3 regions of the Clostridioides sp. ES-W-0016-02 genome follow, and region 2 is predicted to be linked to each of the others. Evidence: riboswitches for the same ligand, from Rfam matches in the RefSeq annotation. Region 2 holds a riboswitch; each other region holds the start of a gene.
The links. Region 2 has a riboswitch for FMN ahead of IC758_RS01315 (ECF transporter S component). Riboswitches for the same ligand answer to the same signal wherever they lie in the genome.
Positions count from the first base shown of each region.

Region 1: it holds a riboswitch for FMN, as region 2 does, so the genes downstream of both, ribD (bifunctional diaminohydroxyphosphoribosylaminopyrimidine deaminase/5-amino-6-(5-phosphoribosylamino)uracil reductase RibD) here and IC758_RS01315 (ECF transporter S component) in region 2, are expected to answer to the same signal.
Region 3: it holds a riboswitch for FMN, as region 2 does, so the genes downstream of both, IC758_RS17605 (MFS transporter) here and IC758_RS01315 (ECF transporter S component) in region 2, are expected to answer to the same signal.

Region 1 covers NZ_CP061361.1:1,831,873-1,838,809, forward strand. Annotated here, with positions in the region: gene IC758_RS08900 (alanine/glycine:cation symporter family protein) at 1-74, shown strand, start outside; gene IC758_RS08905 (hypothetical protein) at 286-714, opposite strand; gene ribE (6,7-dimethyl-8-ribityllumazine synthase) at 1,240-1,701, opposite strand; gene IC758_RS08915 (bifunctional 3,4-dihydroxy-2-butanone-4-phosphate synthase/GTP cyclohydrolase II) at 1,808-3,001, opposite strand; gene IC758_RS08920 (riboflavin synthase) at 3,025-3,690, opposite strand; gene ribD (bifunctional diaminohydroxyphosphoribosylaminopyrimidine deaminase/5-amino-6-(5-phosphoribosylamino)uracil reductase RibD) at 3,722-4,834, opposite strand; FMN riboswitch at 4,972-5,093, opposite strand; gene recQ (DNA helicase RecQ) at 5,281-6,937, shown strand, end outside.
Region 2 covers NZ_CP061361.1:200,715-207,651, forward strand. Annotated here, with positions in the region: one part of gene prfB (peptide chain release factor 2) at 1-163, shown strand, start outside; gene IC758_RS01305 (Tex family protein) at 310-2,451, shown strand; gene IC758_RS01310 (amidohydrolase) at 2,598-3,764, shown strand; FMN riboswitch at 3,824-3,941, shown strand; gene IC758_RS01315 (ECF transporter S component) at 4,067-4,672, shown strand; gene IC758_RS01320 (DUF4116 domain-containing protein) at 5,009-6,049, shown strand; gene tsaE (tRNA (adenosine(37)-N6)-threonylcarbamoyltransferase complex ATPase subunit type 1 TsaE) at 6,190-6,642, shown strand; gene tsaB (tRNA (adenosine(37)-N6)-threonylcarbamoyltransferase complex dimerization subunit type 1 TsaB) at 6,642-6,937, shown strand, end outside.
Region 3 covers NZ_CP061361.1:3,801,221-3,808,157, forward strand. Annotated here, with positions in the region: gene IC758_RS17575 (type II secretion system F family protein) at 1-40, opposite strand, end outside; gene IC758_RS17580 (GspE/PulE family protein) at 192-1,535, opposite strand; gene IC758_RS17585 (DUF881 domain-containing protein) at 1,564-2,244, opposite strand; gene IC758_RS17590 (SRPBCC family protein) at 2,666-3,082, opposite strand; gene IC758_RS17595 (AraC family transcriptional regulator) at 3,079-3,966, opposite strand; gene IC758_RS17600 (ATP-binding protein) at 4,136-5,215, opposite strand; FMN riboswitch at 5,492-5,607, shown strand; gene IC758_RS17605 (MFS transporter) at 5,794-6,937, shown strand, end outside.

The sequences.
Region 1 (6,937 bases), 1.6 Mb from region 2:
TTGCAGATGAAATAGAAGGACTAGAAAATGTATCAGAGTGGCATGCTGAATTATCTGATGAACGTTTAGGATAAAAAGTAGTATAAAAATTATAGAGTAATTTTGATAGATTAGAATGTATTTAATTTATGTGAATATAGTATTTTAGTTAACTTATATTACTGGAATTTTTAATTCCAGTAATATTTTTTTATATCAAGTATATTATATTTTATTAAGAGTTTTTAGTATTTTAATATAATTTAGTTATCATAAATAATATATTAAAACCTCTCTTTTTAAATACTACACAATTAAATCTTGTAAGTTATCTTCAAAGCTTTCTAAGTAATCACAAAATAATCTAAACTCTTCTATATTTTTGATTTCTTGTAAATTTCTTAAGTCTATCATCATGTTGCTATATTTATGCAACATAAAACTCATATCATATATTTCACATTTAACAAATCCTTCTTGATAGTTGTATTTATAAGGTTCATATTTTGAAAAATTTGATTCAAAGTATTTTATTTTAGCATAACATAATCTGTGTATATTGAATAAAAGAGCAAATATAGATTCTTTAACTGCAAACTTGTGTGTGAAGTATTTTACAGTGTGGTATTTATCGTGTTTAAATTCCCAAATTAAATCTTCATTCAAAGTAAGAGAATATTTTTTTATAAGGTTACGTTTTTCTAGTGTTAAATCTTGTATTGAACTTGTTTTCATAATTCAGTCCCCCATAAATATTCAATAAACAACCATTAAATTATGGTGTTCATTTATAGTTTATTATTGCTTACTTAATTATATTGTATAATTAATCGAGAAAATAATAAAATAGATAATTAATATAACATTAATATATGCTATAAATAAAAACGATAGCTTTGATAGTAATATGTACAAATTTATGGTATTTTATATTTAGATTTATATTTGTAGTTATTTTAAGCTTTTAAAAGTATTTTTTATTATTAACTTATATTTCCTAGATTACAGGGAATTTAACACTAAAAATCTATCTTGTGTCCTTAAAAATTTACATAATGATTGTATATATTCTAATTTCAAAATATACGTGAATAGTGTTGGTATTTCTAATGAATATGAAGATATGGGTAAGGTTGTTCAAATAGATAATTATCTTTAAAATTATTAAGTACCAAAAGACAAGTATGCTTTGCCATATTGGTACTTAATAGTATTTTATAGTCTCTATTTTAATTTCCACTATTTAATCAATAAAGGTATTTAATCTAGAACCTTAAATAGGTTTGCCATTTCTAGTGCATTCATAGCACAATCATATCCTTTATTTCCAGCTTTTGTGCCAGCTCTTTCAATAGCTTGTTCAATATTTTCTGTTGTTACTATTCCAAATATAACAGGTAATTCATTATCCAAAGATACTTTTGCAATGCCTTTAGATACTTCGCTACATACATAATCATAATGAGAAGTAGCACCTCTTATAACACATCCTAAACATATTATAGCATCATACTTACCACTCTTAGACATTTTTTGAGCAACGAGAGGAATCTCAAAAGCTCCAGGTACCCAAACCACTTCTATATTTTCCTGAGTAACATCGTGTCTTAAAAGGCAATCTTGAGCACCAGATAAAAGTTTTGATGTTATAAATTCATTAAAACGAGAGTTTATTATACCTATTTTTAAATCTTTTCCAATAAGTTTTCCTTCATATATCATTTTTATTTCCTCCAATTTTATTTAGGTTATAAATCTATATTTTTAGTATATATGCATATTATTGTAATAAAAATTACTTAGTAGAATAAAAATTAAATACCATTAGCTATATAATATCTAATAGATGTCCCATTTTATCCTTCTTAGTTTTCAGATATAATTTATTAAAATCATTAATTTCTTCATTAATAGGAACTCTATGTTCAATTTTTATTCCATATTTTTCTAATTGATTTATTTTGTCAGGATTATTACTTAAAAGGTTTATACTTTTTATATGTAAATTTTTTAATATCTGAGCAGCGATATAAAAATCCCTCATATCTTCTTCAAATCCAAGCATTAAATTTGCTTCAACAGTATCATAACCTTCTTCTTGAAGTTTATAAGCTTTAATTTTATTTAAAAGCCCAATACCTCTGCCTTCCTGTTTCATATAAATTAAAACACCACTTCCATTTTCTACAATTTTTTTCATAGAAGTTTCTAACTGTAGCCCACAATCACATTTTAAAGAATGAAATACATCACCTGTTAAACATTCAGAATGAAGTCTGACTAGTGTATTTTCTTCATTTACATTTCCATAAGTAAGGGCAATGTGTTCTTCATTTGAGTAAATATCTTTATATCCTATTATTTCAAAATTTCCATATTTTGTTGGAAGAAAAGCACTAGAAATTTTTTCTATAGTGGTTTCATTTCTTTTTCGATATTCTATCAAGTCTTTTATAGTAATTATTTTTAAATTATGTTTTTCTTTAAATATCATTAAATCATCAACTCTTGCCATTGTACCATCATCTTTCATTATTTCGCAGATAAGACCAATTTCTTTAAATCCTGCAAGTCTAGCAAGGTCTACAGAAGCTTCTGTGTGACCATCTCTAACTAGGATACCTCCAGTTTTTGCTATTAATGGAAATACATGTCCAGGTGTTTTAAAATCTTTACTTGTGGAACTTTCATTACAGAATAGTTTGACAGTTTCAGCTCTCTCATATGCAGATATACCTGTTAAAGTATCTATTCCATCTATAGTGACAGTAAATGCAGTTTGAAATGTGTCTGTATTTTCTTTAACCATAAGAGGTATATTTAGACTTTTAAATTTTTCTTCAGTAGCAGGAAGACAAATAAGGCCCCTACCATATGTAGCCATAAAGTTTATTGTCTCAGGTGTAGCCATTTCAGCTGCCATCAATAAATCTCCTTCATTTTCTCTGCTTTCATCATCAACTACGATTACCATTTTTCCATTTTTGATATCATTAATAGCTTCTTTAATAGTGTTAAACATGTAATTCACTCCTTTTATTATTTTTAAAAACCATTTTTAAATAAAAATTCTTTATCTATATTTGATTTATAGTTACTACTATTAGAATTTAATTCCTTGTAGTTTTTTACAAGAAAATTATTAATATACTTTCCAATTACATCACTTTCTAAATTGACAAAGTCTCCAATATTCTTTGTCAAGAGAGTAGTCTTAAATTTAGTATGAGGTATAACCGAAACCTTAAATATCTCATCATCTAAATAAGCTATAGTTAGACTTACACCATCAATAGCAACAGAACCTTTGTGTATCATTGTTGATAAAAGTTCTTTGGACGGTTGTATGCTTATTAAAACTGCATTTTCATCTTTTTCAAATTTACAAATAGTACCTTTACTATCAACATGACCTGTTACTAGGTGTCCACCAAATCTAGAAGAAAGGCTCATAGCTCTTTCAAGATTTACTTCATCACTTGGATTTAATGAACTTAAATTTGTGGAACGGACTGTTTCCATCATGACATCAGCAGTAAATTCATTTTTACCTAAACTTGAAACAGTTAAGCAAACTCCATTTACAGCAATACTATCTCCAAGATTTGTACCATCTAGTATTTTATTTGATTGTATGGTGACTTTTCCACTTTTGCCATTAGCAGTAATTTTTCTAAGTATTCCAACTTCTTCTACTATGCCAGTAAACATTTTAACCTCCTAGACGTGTATATTTATAAATTTAATTTAAAACATCAGACTCTACCAAAATATCGCCATCTATTAAAGTTACATTCTTAATTTCTAATTGTATAGCATCTGATAAGTAATCTATTCCATCTCCAGAAACGAAAGTAGGAGCATCTTTTCCACCTATAATTTTAGGTGATAAAAACAATTTGACTTTGTCAACTAAATTGTTTCTAAATAGACTGTCATTAAGTGTAGCACCACCTTCAACTAAAACAGAATCAATTTTTAATTCTCCTAATTTATACATTACAAATTCTAAATCTACCATATTATTTTTTTTAGGAGAAAGTACTACTTCAATATTATTTTTTCTTAGAACTAATGATTTTTCACTATCTTCACAACACGTAAAAACTATAGTTTTATTGTTTTTATCTTTAACTAATTTGCTATCAACTGGCAATTTTAAGTTTGTGTCTATTATTATTCTTACAGGGTGAGATACATTTTCTTGGTTAAGTCTGCAAGTTAGCAATGGATTATCATTTAAAACTGTGTTTATCCCAACCATTATACCTTGATATTTATTTCTATACTTATGAGTTAGATATCTTGATGATTCATTAGATATCCATTTTGATTCTAGCGATTTTGTGGCAATCTTGCCATCTAAACTTACTGCTGATTTTACAATACAAAGAGGTTTTTTTGTTTTTATATAGTAAAAAAATATTTCATTTAATTGTTTTGCTTCTTTTTCTAATATACCTACAGTAACATCAATGTTATTGTCTCTTAGTTTTTTTACTCCATTACCACAAACGATTGGATTTGGGTCTAATGTAGATATTACGACTCTCTTAATCTTATTTTGAATAATTTTATCTACACAAGGAGGTGTTTTGCCATAATGAGAACAGGGTTCTAAATTTACATAAAGGGTAGTGTCTTTTAAACTTTGATTAGCACTATTTATAGCATTTATTTCAGCGTGATTAGAGCCAAATCTCTCATGATATCCTTTACCTATTATGTCATCATCTTTAACGATTACACATCCCACTAATGGATTTGGATTTACAAAACCTTCTCCATTTTTAGCTAATTCAATAGCTTTTTTCATATAATAAATATCTTTCTCTTTTTGACTTATAAATTTCACAATATTTACACCTCCTATTTAAACTTAGATAATTTTCAAACAAAAAAACCCGAGAATTAACTCGGGGTTTAGAATAATCTACAATAAATATTGTATAAATGTATAGCAAAACGGCTCTACAAAAACACTTATTTAGTATATATCTTCTTCCATCCAGACTTTACTGTCGGCTTTGGAATTTAACCAAATCAACCAAGTTTTAACTCAGCTCGCGGGCTATACCGCCGATTGGGAATTTCACCCTACCCCGAAGATTAAGTATTAAATTTATATTTAGAATGTATCATAAATTATTTTACTTTGCAAACTATTTTTTTAAAAATATATGTTAATATATAATATATAACAGCTAGAAACTTTGGAATAATGCGATTGTGAATATAAAAATAAAAATTTGAACATAATCAGAAAAGAAGTTTAATTAATTTGAATTGGGAGAGAAATATATGAATAAAAAACCTTTAGAAATATTATCAAAATACTATGGATATACAAGTTTTAGAAAAGGCCAAGAGTCCATAATAAATTCTATTTTGAATAAAAAAGATGTATTAGCTATAATGCCAACTGGAGGAGGAAAATCTATATGTTATCAACTTCCAGCATTGATATTAGATGGGATGACAGTAGTGATTTCACCACTTATATCTCTTATGAAAGACCAAGTAGATGCTTTAAAAGCCATGGGAATCAATGCTGCTTTTATAAATAGTTCATTGGGAAACAAAGAATTTAATGAAATATTAAGTAATATTAGAAAAAATACTTATAAAATACTTTATATTGCTCCAGAAAGATTAGATACCCAAGAATTTCTTGAACTAATAAATAATAATGACATAAGTCAAATTGCAATAGATGAAGCACATTGTGTATCTCAATGGGGACATGATTTTAGACTGAGTTATAGAAGGATTTCTACGTTTATCAATAGTTTGTCTAAAAGACCTATAGTCACAGCCTTTACAGCTACTGCATCAGAAGAGGTAAGAGCTGATATAATAAATTTATTGTGTTTAGAGAGTCCAGATTGTTACATAACAGGGTTTGATAGAGAAAATCTAGCAATAAATATAGTGAAATCATCTAGTAAAAATAAATATATTTTAGACTATATTCAAAATCATAAAAATGAGTCTGGAATTATATATACAGCTACTAGAAAAGAAGTTGAAAATATTTATAATGGTTTGGCAAAGAGAAATATATCTGTATCAAAATACCATGCAGGTTTATCTAAAAATGAAAGAAATAAGAATCAAGAAGATTTTATAAATGATAATATAGATATAATGATAGCAACAAATGCATTTGGGATGGGTATTGATAAGCCCAATATAAGATGGGTTATACACTACAATATGCCTCAAAGTGTAGAAAATTACTACCAAGAAATAGGGAGAGCTGGTAGGGATGGAGAAAAAAGTGAATGTATACTTTTATTTTCTCCAGGAGATGTACATATACAAAAATATTTAATAGATATTGGTGTTGAAAATCCTGAAAGAAAATTATTTCAACATAAAAAACTTCAGCATATGATTGATTTAGTTTATAGTAATTCATGCTATAGGAGGACAATATTAAATTACTTTGGAGAAAATTATATAGAAAACTGTAATAACTGTAGTAATTGTTTAGTTGAAGGAGAAATAGTGGATAAAACTATAGATGCTCAAAAAGTTATTTCATGTGTAGCTAGAATGAAAAGAAGTTATGGTGTTACTACTATTGTAGATGTACTTAGAGGGTCTAAAAACAAAAAAATTTTACAACTTGGTTTAGATACTTTGTCTACATATAATATTATGAGAGATTATTCAAGTGAAGACTTGAAGAATTTTATAAATACATTAGTTTCTCATGGTTTTTTAGATTTAGTCGAAACTTTAGGTAGCGGAAACAGAGGAAGTTACCCAACTATAAGATTAAATGATATGTCTATGAAAGTTTTGAAGGGCGAGGTAAAGGTAGAATTTAAGGAAATTGTAATGACAAAATCTCTAGAAATAGAAGATGAATTATATAGTGCTTTAAGAGAATTAAGACACTTAATTGCAAGTGAAGAAAGAATAGCTCCATATATGGTTTTTGGAGATGGAA
Region 2 (6,937 bases):
ACAAATAACGTGGGGTAGCCAAATTAGGTCCTATGTTTTCCAACCATATAAGTTAGTCAAAGACCATAGGACAAATGCTGAGTTTGGAAATGTAGATGGTGTGATGAATGGGAATATAGACTTGTTTATCAACGAATACTTAAAAATGAATAAGACAGTTTAATAAACAATGTACAGTAATTAAGATAGATATATAAGAAGGTTAGTGCTTACTATGCACTTTACAGCACTTAGGCTGAGGACTACAACCCTCAGCCTTCGTTCTGTTTGTTATACTTATGAAAAAACTAACATTAGGAGTGAAAAAAATTGGATATAAATCAAATCTTAAAAAATGAATTTAATCTCAAAGATGAACAAATAAATAATACGCTAAAGCTTATTGATGAAGGAAATACAATACCATTTATAGCTAGATACAGAAAAGAAATGACTGGTGAGATGAGTGATGTCACATTAAGGGAATTCTATGAAAAATTGATGTATCTAAGAAACCTTCAAAGTAGAAAAGATGATGTAGTTAGATTAATAGATGAACAAGGAAAATTAACAGATGAGATAACACAAAATATAGAAAAAGCAAAAACACTACAAGAAGTAGAAGATATATATGCTCCATATAAACAAAAGAAAAGAACTAGAGCAACAATAGCAAAAGAAAAAGGGTTAGAAAATCTAGCAGTATCAATACTAGAGAGTAATCTAGATAATATAGATTTAGAGGCGAAGAGTTATATAAATGAAGAAAAAGAAGTAACTTCTGTTGAGGATGCCTTAAAAGGTGCAAGAGATATAATTGCAGAAACAGTTTCAGATGATGCGAAGATTAGAAAATACATAAGAGAGCTTGCTTTAAGAGAAGGAATGATAGTTAGTAAAAGTTCTACTGATGAGAAATCAGTTTATGATATGTATTACGATTATAGTGAAGCAGTGAAAAGTATGGCTCCACATAGAGTTTTAGCAATAAATAGAGGAGAAAAAGAGAATTTTTTAAAAGTTAAATTAGAAATAAATAATGATAAAGTTTTAAATTATATAGTAAATGAATATGTAAATGATAAAAACTTTAAGAATAAAGATGAAATTGTAAATTCAATAGAAGATTCATATAAAAGATTAATTTTCCCATCGATAGAAAGAGAAATAAGAAATCATCTGACAGAAATAGCTCAAGAAAGGGCTATAAGTGTATTTGGAAAAAATGTTAAAAGTTTATTACTTCAACCACCAGTTAAAGATAAAGTAGTTATGGGATTTGACCCTGCATTTAGAACTGGTTGCAAAATAGCGGTTGTAGATAAAAATGGTAAATTATTGGACTATACAACAGTATATCCAACAGACCCTCAAAATAATGTAGAAGGGGCCAAGAAGACTTTAAAAGAATTAATTGAAAAATATAATATAGACATAATTTCAATAGGAAATGGGACAGCATCAAGAGAGTCAGAAACATTTGTGTCAGAAATGATAAAAGAGATAGATAGAGACATTCAATATGTTATAGTCAGCGAAGCTGGTGCATCAGTTTACTCAGCATCTGAACTCGCAAATGAAGAACATCCAGATATAAATGTATCAATAAGAGGAGCTATATCTATAGCGAGAAGACTACAAGACCCCTTAGCAGAACTTGTGAAAATAGACCCTAAGAGTATAGGTGTAGGCCAATATCAACATGACTTAAATAAGAAGAGATTAGAAGAAGTATTAAATGGAGTTGTTGAGGATTCCGTAAATAGTGTTGGAGTAGATTTAAATACTGCATCATATTCTCTATTAGAGCATATTGCAGGAATAAGTAAGGTTATCGCAAAAAATATAATAGCATATAGAGAAGAAAATGGAGACTTTACATCAAGAGTACAACTGAAAAAAGTAAAAAGACTTGGCCCTCAAGCATTTACTCAATGTGCTGGATTTATGAGAATCTTAGATGGAAAGAATCCTCTAGATAATACAGGTGTACATCCTGAAAGTTATGATATATGCAAAAAAATGATTGAAATAATAGGATATTCTTTGGATGATGTAAAAAATAAAAATATAGAAGAAATAGATGAAAAAGTTAAGGAAATTGGTTTGAGAGAATTAAGTGAAAAATTGGAAGTAGGCCAAGTTACTTTAAGAGATATCATAGCTGAGATTAAAAAACCAGGAAGAGACCCAAGAGAAGAAGGAATAAAGCCTATACTTAGAACTGATGTCCTAAAAATTGAAGATATACAAGAAGGGATGTCTTTAAAAGGTACAATAAGAAATGTTGTAGATTTTGGAGCATTTGTAGATATTGGAATAAAAAATGATGGGCTAGTTCATAAATCAGAAATGAGTAATAGCTTTGTAAAAGACCCTATGAGTATTGTTACAGTAGGTGATATAGTAGATGTAAAAGTAATTGGAATTGATTTAAATAAAAAAAGAGTTGCATTATCAATGAAAAAATAGGTTAATTTATGTTTAGTTATGATACTTATGTGTAACAATTATAAATGTAAGTAGCATAATAAAAAATTTAAGAAATTATGAAATGAGATTGTAAGAGATAATATTTAAAATAGTTAGTATAGTATTGAAAATCAGGAGGAAAATGAATGGTTTTTATAAAAAATGGTAGCATAAATACCATAACAAATGGAATAATTCAGGGAGATATACTTATAGATCAAGGAAAAATAATAGAGATAGGAAAAGACTTAATAGCACCTTTAGATGTAGAGGTAATAGATGCAAGTGGTAAATTTGTGTTTCCAGGGTTTATAGATGCCCATACTCATTTAGGATTGTGGGAAGATGGTATAGGATTTGAAGGAGCAGATGGAAATGAAGAAACTGACCCAATAACACCACAATTAAATCCTATAGATGGGATTAATCCAATGGACAGAACATTTAAAGAAGCTTTTGAAGGTGGTATAACTTCTGTATGTACAACTCCTGGAAGTGCAAATGTTATGGGAGGTCAATGTATAGCTATAAAGACCTATGGGAAAAGAATTGATAAAATGGTAATAAAAAATCCAGTAGCGTCTAAAATAGCCTTTGGAGAAAATCCAAAAAGCTGTTATGGTCAAGATGATAAATCTCCACAAACTAGAATGGCAATAGCTTCATTACTTAGAGAGAATCTTAAAAAAGCAGAAGAATATTTAGAGGAAGTCGACCTGTATGAAAGTCATGATGATGAAGATTGTGAAAAACCTGAATATGATATAAAAATGGAAAGTTTAATACCCGTTTTAAGAGGAGAAATTCCTTTTAAAGCACATGCCCATAGAGCTGATGATATGTTCACAGCCATAAGGATTGCAAAAGAGTTTAATTTAAAGCTTACATTAGACCATTGTACAGAAGGTCATCTTATAGTGGAGGAGGTATTGGAAGAAGGATTTCCTGTAATAGTAGGGCCATCATTATCAGAAAGGTCTAAATTTGAACTTAGAAATTTAACGTTTAATACAGCTGGAATACTTTCAAATGCAGGACTCGATGTATGTATAATGACAGACCATCCAGTAATACCAGTTCAATATCTTCCAATATGTGCAGGGATAGCAGTTAAGCATGGAATGAAAGAAGAAAAAGCAATAGAATCCATTACAATAAATCCAGCTAAGACTCTAGGAATTGAAGATAGAGTAGGTTCTATAGAAGTTGGTAAAGATGCAGATATAGTAATTTGGGATAATTCTCCACTAGAGATTCAAAGTAATGTACTTTACACTATAATAAATGGGAAAGTAGTGTATGAAAAAAAATAACTTGACAATTATTAAAAAATTAACTAATATAAGAGTGTAAGGAAAATTAAAAAATCAAAGAAGATCTTCGGGGCAGGGTGAGATTCCCTACCGGCGGTATAGCCCGCGAACTACTTATGTGGTTGATTTGGTGAAATTCCAAAGCCGACAGTAAAGTCTGGATGAGAGAAGATATTTATGGAATATAAATAAGTTTATTTTAGTTTGTTTAAACTATATCCATAAAAACTCGAAGATAAGGTCTTCGAGTTTTTTGTTTTTCCTAAAAAAATATAAATATATTTATTAGGAGGATAATAATTATGCAAAGTACAGCAAAAAGAAGTAATATGATTTCAACAAGAACTTTAGTAGTAATGTCAATTTTATCAGCAATATCTTATTTACTAATGTTTATTCAAGCACCAATACCAGGTATATTTCCAGATTTCTTAAAAATTGACTTATCAGATATTCCAGCAATATTTGGAGGGATGTCTTTAGGACCATTAGTTGGATTTGGAATAGTTGTAGTAAAAAATATACTACAAGCGATTACAGCAACAACAACTGGAGGAGTAGGAGAGTTTGCAAATATATTAATTGGTGGTTCTTATGTAATGATACTTTGTTATTCATATAAGAAAAGTAAAGATTTAAAAGGCATATTAATTGGATTTGTATTAGGAACAATAGCTATGACTATAATTGGCTCAGTGTTAAATTACTTTGTAATGTTACCACTTTATGGTCAATTTATGGGACTAGATGCTATAATAGGGTTAGGTTCAGCTATAAATCCTAAGATTCATGACCTATTTACTTTTGTAATTTGGATGATAGCTCCATTTAATGTACTAAAAGCTGTGATAATATCTTTAGTAACATTACCACTTTATAAAAAAATGGGAAATGTAATAAAAAAATAATCAGACAAGAAAATATAAAATTTTAAAATTAAATATATTGGAAAGCCATAATTTATTTATAACTTCAGTCTCATGTTGTGATTGATGTATTAAATACATTATGGCTTTATTAATTTATCAAAAAATGTATTTAAAATAAGAAATATTTAGACAGATTTAATTTTTAAAATAAAGGAAGAATTAAAACGATTAACTATTAAAATACTAAAAAGGTATCTACAATATGCAGAGCGAATTCATAATAGACAAAAAATAAAGTTATTATTAAGAATAAATAATGTTTTGAATTGTAATTCTTAATAATAACTAATTTAATGATGATAGGAGAGTAGATTTATGAAAGTATGTAAAAAAATGAAAAAAGTATTTTTAGACGATAAAGGGTATTATTTTAATAGTGATTGGGAAAATATTCATATAGGCATTGATAGTAAAATGTTAGGAGATTCTTTAAAGTATATTACGAATGAATATATTGAAAATATGGAAAGAGTGAAGTATGACTATCATGAATTAGAAAATATAAATAATCAAACAGATGGTATGTGTATTTTAGCTATAAGACAGAATTATAAAGCTTTGGAGTATGTAAAAGAGCAAACAGAAGAATTATGTTTAGAAGCTATAAGGTACAATTATAGAGCACTTGAATATGTAAAAGAACAAACTGAGTATATATGCCTTGAAGCAATAAAAAAAGATTGCAATGCACTTAAGTATGTAAGAAATCAAACAGAAGAACTTATTATAAAAGCAATAAGATGTTCTTCTAATATAGATGTTGTAAGTATATTAAAAGCTTTAGAGGTTCAAACAAGAAAAATATGTTTAGAAGCAATTAAAAAAGATGGCAGGTGTCTTGCATATGTTAGAGAACAAAGTGAAGAATTATGTATAGAAGCAATAAAACGAAACTATAAAGCACTTAAATATGTACAAAACCAAACAGAAAAAATGTGTATTGAAGCTGTAAGTCAAAATGGTATGGCATTACAATATGTAAATCAGCAGACAGAAAGAATATGTTTAGAAGCAGTTAAACAAGATGGAAGAAGCCTACAATTTGTTAATAATAAGACAGAAGAAACATGTATAAGAGCTATAAGATACTTGGATAAAAAGTACAATATTAAAGATGTACTAAATTACATAGATAACTATACAGAAGAGATATGTACAGAGATTGTAAGACAAAATGGAAAGATGCTTATGTATATAAAGAATCAAACAGAAAAAATGTGCATTGAAGCAGTAAAAGAAAATTATAAATCTCTCAAGTATGTAAAAGAGCAATCAGAGGAAATATGTAAAGAAGCCCTGAAACAAAATTGTAAGGCAAAAGAATATGTAAGGATTGCTATTGATGATTATATATAAGTTTTAATAGAATCATCAATATTGAAAGATAAACAAAAAAGATAAATAGAAGTACTTTATAATAGTTGGGGCTTATACTATAATTAATTAAGCAGTGATATAAATTCACACGACGATTATATCAAGATGGAGATGAATTAATGGCAAAAATATATTTAGAAAATGAAAGTAAAACTAGAGAAATAGGATATAAATTAGGTAAATTATTAAAAGAAGGTAGTGTAATTTGTTTAGTGGGGGATTTAGGAGCTGGAAAGACCACAATGACACAAAGCTTAGCAGACTCATTAGGTATAAATGATTATATAACAAGCCCAACTTTTACTATAATAAACGAATATGAAGGAAAAATACCTTTGTATCATTTTGATGTTTATAGAATTGGTAGTAGTGATGAAATGTATGATATTGGATATGATGAATATATAAATTCAAATGGAATCTGTATAATTGAATGGGGTAATTTAATAGAAGATATACTTCCAAAAGAATATTTAAACATAGAATTAAGGTACAAAGATGAAGGAAGAGAAATGATATTAACTCCAAAAGGAGATTATTATAAAAGTATAGTTGAGGAGTTGATTAAATAATGAAGATATTAGGTATAGATACATCTTCTATGGCAGCAAGTGTAGCAGTTGTTGAAGATGATAATTTAATCTGTGAGTTTACAGTAAATAACAAAAAAACTCATTCACAAAAGCTTATGCCAATGATAGAAAATATGTTGGATATAAGTGATTTAAACATAAAAGAGATGGATTTGTTAGCTATATGTATAGGCCCTGGTTCATTTACAGGTCTTAGAATAGGTATGGCTACAGTAAAAGCTATAGCCCATGTAAATAATCTACCAATAATAGCAGTAAATTCTTTAGAATCTTT
Region 3 (6,937 bases), 590 kb from region 2:
TCTTGTCTAAATTATAAAATATATTTTTAGATAATTTCATGTATTATAATTCCTTCCAAATTATATTAATTACAATTAAATAATCTCGATATTTTCTAATTTAATATGTTAATTTTATTTTATCTAGATACGATTTACAATCGAGAATTTTTATTAAAATCGATTGTATGAAGTTTGATTACACTGTTTAATTAAATTATTTCGTTTACTACTAAACATTCTTCTAATGTTGTTATTTTTTCATTTATTAGCCTTTGACAGCTATCTTCAAATGTTATCATTCCATTTTTTTGTGCTACTTCTTTAACAATACTAGAATCCTTCATATCCCTTATACATGTTTTTATATCATCATTGATTTCTAGAATTTCATAAATTGCTGTTCTACCAAAATAACCTTTGTCATTGCATTTTTCACAGCCCACAGCTACTTTAGTATTTACATCCCCACTAAAATCATCTTTTATCATAATCTCATGGCTACAATGATTACAAACCTTTCTAACTAGCTTTTGAGATATTACACCTATAAGAGATGCATTTAAAAGATATGGTGGGATTTGCATTTCCAATAGTCTAGCTATAGAAGATACTGCATCATTAGTATGCAAAGTGCTTATAACTAAATGGCCTGTTATAGCGGCTCTTACTGCTATCTTAGCTGTTTCTGCATCTCTTATTTCTCCAACCATTATTATATCTGGGTCTTGTCTTAATATAGCTTTAAGACCTACATCAAAACTCAATCCTACTTTTGAATTTACTTGTATTTGACTTATTCCATCCATCTTGTATTCTACTGGATTTTCTATAGTCATTATATTTTTGTTTATCCCTCTTAAATCATTTAATAAGGAATATACTGTAGTAGTCTTTCCACTCCCTGTAGGCCCTGTTACTAATAATATTCCAGCTCTTTTACTTATTATACGATTTATAGAGTTTATCGCTTCTTCTGAAAATCCAAGTTCTGATTTATCTTTTAAAAAAGTATCTCTATTAAGTATTCTCAAAACAATTTTTTCACCATATACAGTTGGGATTGATGAAACTCTAATGTCAATTAAGCTATCATCTAATTTTATGTCTACTCTTCCATCTTGAGGAAGTCTTTTTTCTGTTATGTCCATTGAAGCTTTTAATTTAACAACTGTAGCTAATGCTGGATAAACATCTATTAAAAACTTTGATATTTCTTTTAACTCTCCATCAACTCTCATTCTAACTATCAAATGTTCTTTAAATGGTTCTATATGTATATCACTTGCGTTCTCTTTTATAGCTTTCTCTATAAGATTTTCAAATAATCTTTTTGCATAATTTTCATCAAGTTCAAAATTATTGTAATATTTTTCTATCTTCTCACTTATAAGTTCTCTTCTTTCTTTTTTTAATATAATTTCTTTCCCCGTTGCTAATCTCAAGTCTTGTAGTGCATATATATCTTCATCTTCTATTTCTACTACTAGATTATCATCTTGAAATTCTACTGGAAATACATTATACTTTTTTGCGAGCTTTTCTGGTATTAACATTGGTAAACTGCTTTCCTCTAATATAATCTTAATCACCCTTTATATACTTTAATTTATTAGGTATTTTCAGTTTTTTCATAGAGATATTTTCTTCAGCTTTTATACTAACTTTCATTGGATAAGTACTTTGTATACTATCTAAATATTTACTACCTTTATCTACGTAACTAGATAGTTTATCTTTATCACCAATACATTTTATTTCATAGGGTTGTGCCACTGGAACTCCATTTATATTTATATGGCTACCTGCAAGTACAACTTCTGAGTACTGATTAATTCTTTGACCATTTATTTCTATGTATTTTCCTCCATTTGCTTTTAATTCATTTATGACTTTCACAAGGATTTTATTGTAGTCTATGCTATTGGCAATGTTTCCTGTTTTTTCATCTATGGCATCTATACTTAATACTATTCCGCTACCATTTACATCTGAATATGAAAGACTCTCCCTAAGACTTTCTATGTTAGAGATTTCATTAGAATTCTTTTGATTTTTCTTCATTGAATTAATTTCTTTATCTAATTTGTCTTTCTCTTTTGCCAATTCTTTTATAGATTTTCTTGTTATTCTTATTTCTTTTCTTATTGACTTATCCTTACTTGTATAAACTGTTTCTTCATTGCTATAATCTCTAAATATGGTTCCAACAAGCATACCTAAAATAGTACTTGCTAGTATTATAAACACATATTGTTTTTTCATACTGTATTACTCCTTACAAATTTATTTTTATATGATAATTTTCTTTAATTAAATATTAAACATTTACATATGCTTATTATATCAAAGTTATATGTTAAAATTCATCTTTAGTATATAATATCATACATTATACTTATGCCCCTACCCTACTAACATCGAATATATGGGTACATTGGATTTTGCTGTAGAAGAAAAAAATAACTTAAGTCGCCTTAAAAATAGTTTTTTCTATTTCCAATTTTTAAATATAATAAAATTAATGCTTTAGAAAATGTAATTGTAAATATAAATCTATTAAAATCTAAAATAGAAAAAGGAAATGAGTTTTTACTAGTTCATTTCCTTTTTATTTATAAATTAAAATATTTCTCCAATATAATTTAATTATAATAAATCTATATGTATACAAAGTATTAATATTTTACATCTCATTTAATTTTCTTTTTAAGTCTTTAACATATTGTATTTGTATTTTTTTTAAATTCATAAAGAGATAAGATAAAACTTTTATAATAGGATTTTTAACATATATATTTTCTATAAACACTATTTTAGTTTTTTCATTCTCTTCAAAAAATTCACCTTGCCAATTACCATAGAAAAATTTATTTTCCATGTTAAATTTATAAAGCTTATTTTTAGTTTTTTCTGTAACAGTAAATTTTGTACTGTTTCCATCCTTATTGTACTCAATAAAAGTACTTCCATCATCGAATACTTCAATTTTACTTATATCACTTCTCCATTTATAATCACGATTGTCTGTAACTATATTCCAAACTGTTTCCACATCTGCATTAAAATAAGCTGTTATCTCAGATACTCTACATTTTTTCATAAACTCCTCCTATTTTTTATTGGAACCCAAATTTCACTAACATAATCATCTTTATTACTATCTCCTTCAAGGTAAAGTTCAAAATTGAAATCAGCAACTGGTTCATAGCTAGAGCATTGGAAAAACTCACTATATATTTTTACCCATAAGTTTTGAATAGAATTTGGCATGGCACCTGTACACTTAAAAATAGCCCACTTATGAGAAGGTATTTTAAATAAGGTAAATTTATCATTTTTAGGTTTTTCATCTGTCTCAACAGCTGCATAATAATTAAATAATTGTTTGTTTTGTGAAACTGCCATTTCATCTATTCCTAAAATCCCACCTTTTGTAATAGTGTTTTCTTTTACATAAGAAATTAGTTCTCTATACAAACTACTCTTAAACAAGTCTTGCCAAAACCTTGGTATTTGTTTTCTAAATACATCTTCATCTTTCGAAAATTGTTTTTTTAAAGCAATTACTGAAAATTCTCCCTCATCGACAATTTTGTAATCTAAAATATTTCCTCCATCTAAAGATATTTTTAATGTTATCTTGCTAAATGATTTTAGGCTTGAATTTCCTTTTCTAGCAATAGATGGCGTTATTCCATGAAATCTAACAAAGGCTTTAGTAAAGCTTTCTGCTGTTTCGTAACCATATTTAAAAGCTATGTCTATGATTTTACTATTTGAAGTAGTTAATTCAAGCCCAGCTAGTGTTAATCGTCTATTCCTAATATATTCACCAACAGATATACCTACTAATACACTAAACATTCGTTGATAATAAAACACTGACATATTTGTATACCTTGCTAAATATTCATAATCTAACTTTTCTAAAATATTTTCTTCAATATAATCAATAGATTGTTGTAATCCATCTAGCCATTTCATATGTACCCCCATATTTTATAATAAATTTTCTAAATTTTCTTGTCTTTTTGTGCAAAGATTTATCTGTTTAAATTATAGCAAAAAACAGCAAACTGCCATAGCTTCAAAGCCATAGCAGTTTGCTGTTGATTATATATACTAGTTAATATTAATTTTAAACAGACATACTTTATATATTTTCCTCATATTTTGAGATTCTCTTAACTAATTCATCTCTCAATTTTCCTACTTCATCAAATCTCATATTCGGACTATAGTAACTTTCTATAATATCATGTTTTGATTTAGCTCTCTTAAGATTTAAAATTGACCAACAAATTAAGTCATCTAAAACTTTCTCATCAAATTTAATATCTTCTTCGTATTTAAGTAATTTTTCTCTATTTAAAAATTGATTCAAATCAATTGTATCTTCATCTTTAAAAGTACTGCTTATAGTTATTCCTATATCTAAATCAGTTAATAATATAGTTTCAATTTTTTCAGGAATAAGCGGATAGTGATAAACTTCTACATTCAAACCTTTCTCAATTGCTTTTTTGTACACTTTACTCAAAAGTGTAGTTTTCCCAGAGCCTATTTCCCCTGATAAATAATAAACCTTCCCTACATCCTTTAAAATATGTTCTGTATAATCTAAGCATCCTACAGGAGTTATCCCTGAGCCAAATAAATGCTTTTCTTTCTTTAACTTTCCTGTACTATCTACTCCATCAAATAATCTTTTTATAAATTCTTCTGTAACTAAATTTACTTTTCCATAGTCCATACAGTCAGAATATTTTTCCTCGATATCTCTAAAAATTGGCTCTGCTGATTTTAAAAATTTAAATGCTCTTTTAAAAGCATTACTAATATCTTTATCATAGTTTGAAATTTCTTGTCTATTTTTTTCTAACTCCTCTGTATTCCAGTAATCTCCTAAATTAATTATCTCGTCCAAAGCACCTGGGAGTTTAGGGTCTACAGTATGTGGAGCAGTTGCATCCATAAGTACCACGCCTAGTTTCTTTATAACTACACCATCCAACGAACTTGGGTCAGAAGGGCAATGATATAATTCAATATCATATCCTCTATGCAAAAACTCTTTATAAATTTTTTTCATTAGTGAGGATTTTCCTACTCCAGGTCCACCCTTTAAACAAAAAACTCTTTTTACATTTTCCGGAATTATATAGTCAAAAAAAGAATATGAGCCTTGTGATGTGTTTCCACCTGGAAATGCCTTTTTTATCTTTCCTTCCATATTAGCGCCTCCTCATAATTTACCATACCTCTTAATTAAGATATTAATATTATACGAGTTTTGTTACAGCTTTATGCTTTTACTAAATATAAAACTTATCATTCAGCAATGACAATAACTTATTTTACTTAATTTCAATCTATTATTATACTCTAATTTAGGTTTTGTCCAAAAGTATAATAAAACCTTCTATATTGTGGTGTAGCTGTCTGTATTGCTTAAATCTAATTGTCTCGATTGTTATTTTATGTTAAAATAAAATTAAAAAATACATCTGTTTTTCTTCAGAAATGGGTGAAATTCCCTATCGGCGGTAAAAGCCCGCGAGCCTTATGGCAGAATTTGGTCAAATTCCAAAGCCGACAGTAAAATCTGGATGGTAGAAGAAAATAGTATACGAGTACCTTTATGTAATTTTACATGAGTAATCTATACAAATCCTTCAACTACCGCATTTATTCATGAAAATAAACATATTCTAAGGTACCTAAAACATAGGTGCTTTTTTGTTGTTTATTTTGTAACTATACTGTACTTATAAAACAAAATCTACTATGTAAAAGATTGGGGTGTTATCAGTGAAACAAAAATGGATAGTATTAATTATCATCTGTATTGGTGTATTTATGTCTACTCTTGATGGAAGTATACTAAATATCGCAAATCCTACAATTGCTGCCGACTTTAAAATTAATATGTCGCAAATCCAATGGGTAGTTACAGCTTATATGTTGGTTGTAACAGCTACTATGTTGTTTTTTGGGAAACTTGGCGATAAGGTGGGTTCAAATTATCTATATACGTTAGGATTTTTTGTATTTACAATAGGTTCCTTTCTATGTAGTATATCTAATAACCTAACAACATTGATTTTATCAAGAATATTTCAAGCAATTGGAGCAAGTATTTTAATGGCAACTGGACTTGGTATAGTTTCTAATGCATTTCCAGCAAATGAGAAGGGAAAGGCTATAGGAATTACTGGAGCAGTAGTTGGTATAGGGAATATGAGTGGTCCTGTAATTGGTGGAATACTTTTAGAACACTTTGGATGGCCTTCTATCTTCATAATCAATATACCTATTGGTATTATAGCAGTCTTTCTTGGAATAAAATTTCTACCAAAACCTATTTTAGATGAACAAAACAAAAGTTTCGATATTCCAGGACTTCTATTATTTTCATCTTGTACCACACTTATCTTACTTGCAATGAATGGAGAAGGAAATACAAAATGGTATCTAGGAATAGTAGCAATTATAGCATTTTTTATGTTGGTATTAAGAGAAGTAAAATTTGAACAAAGTTTTATTGATTTACCTTTGTTTAAAAATAGAAATTTCACTATAGGCAATATTATTGGAATAGCTTGTTATTTTCCTCAAATGGCAGTATCTTTTCTACTTCCTTTTTATCTAGAACAACTAAAAAATTTATCTCCTATGATGGCTGGTTCTGTCATGACTGTTCATCCACTTATTATGGTACTTATAGCACCTATTTCCGGTTCTCTTTCTGACAAACATGGTGCAAAAAATATTCTGACTGTATCTTTTTCATTTATGACTATTGCTCTGGTTGGAATGGCACTTTTAAAAGCTGATTCTCCATTATATCTTTTGATTCTATGCTTAATTATTTTTGGCTTTGGATTAGGTTCTTTTAGTTCACCAAACAATAGTAGTATCTTGGCAGACGTTCCTCCTCAAAAACAAGGATATG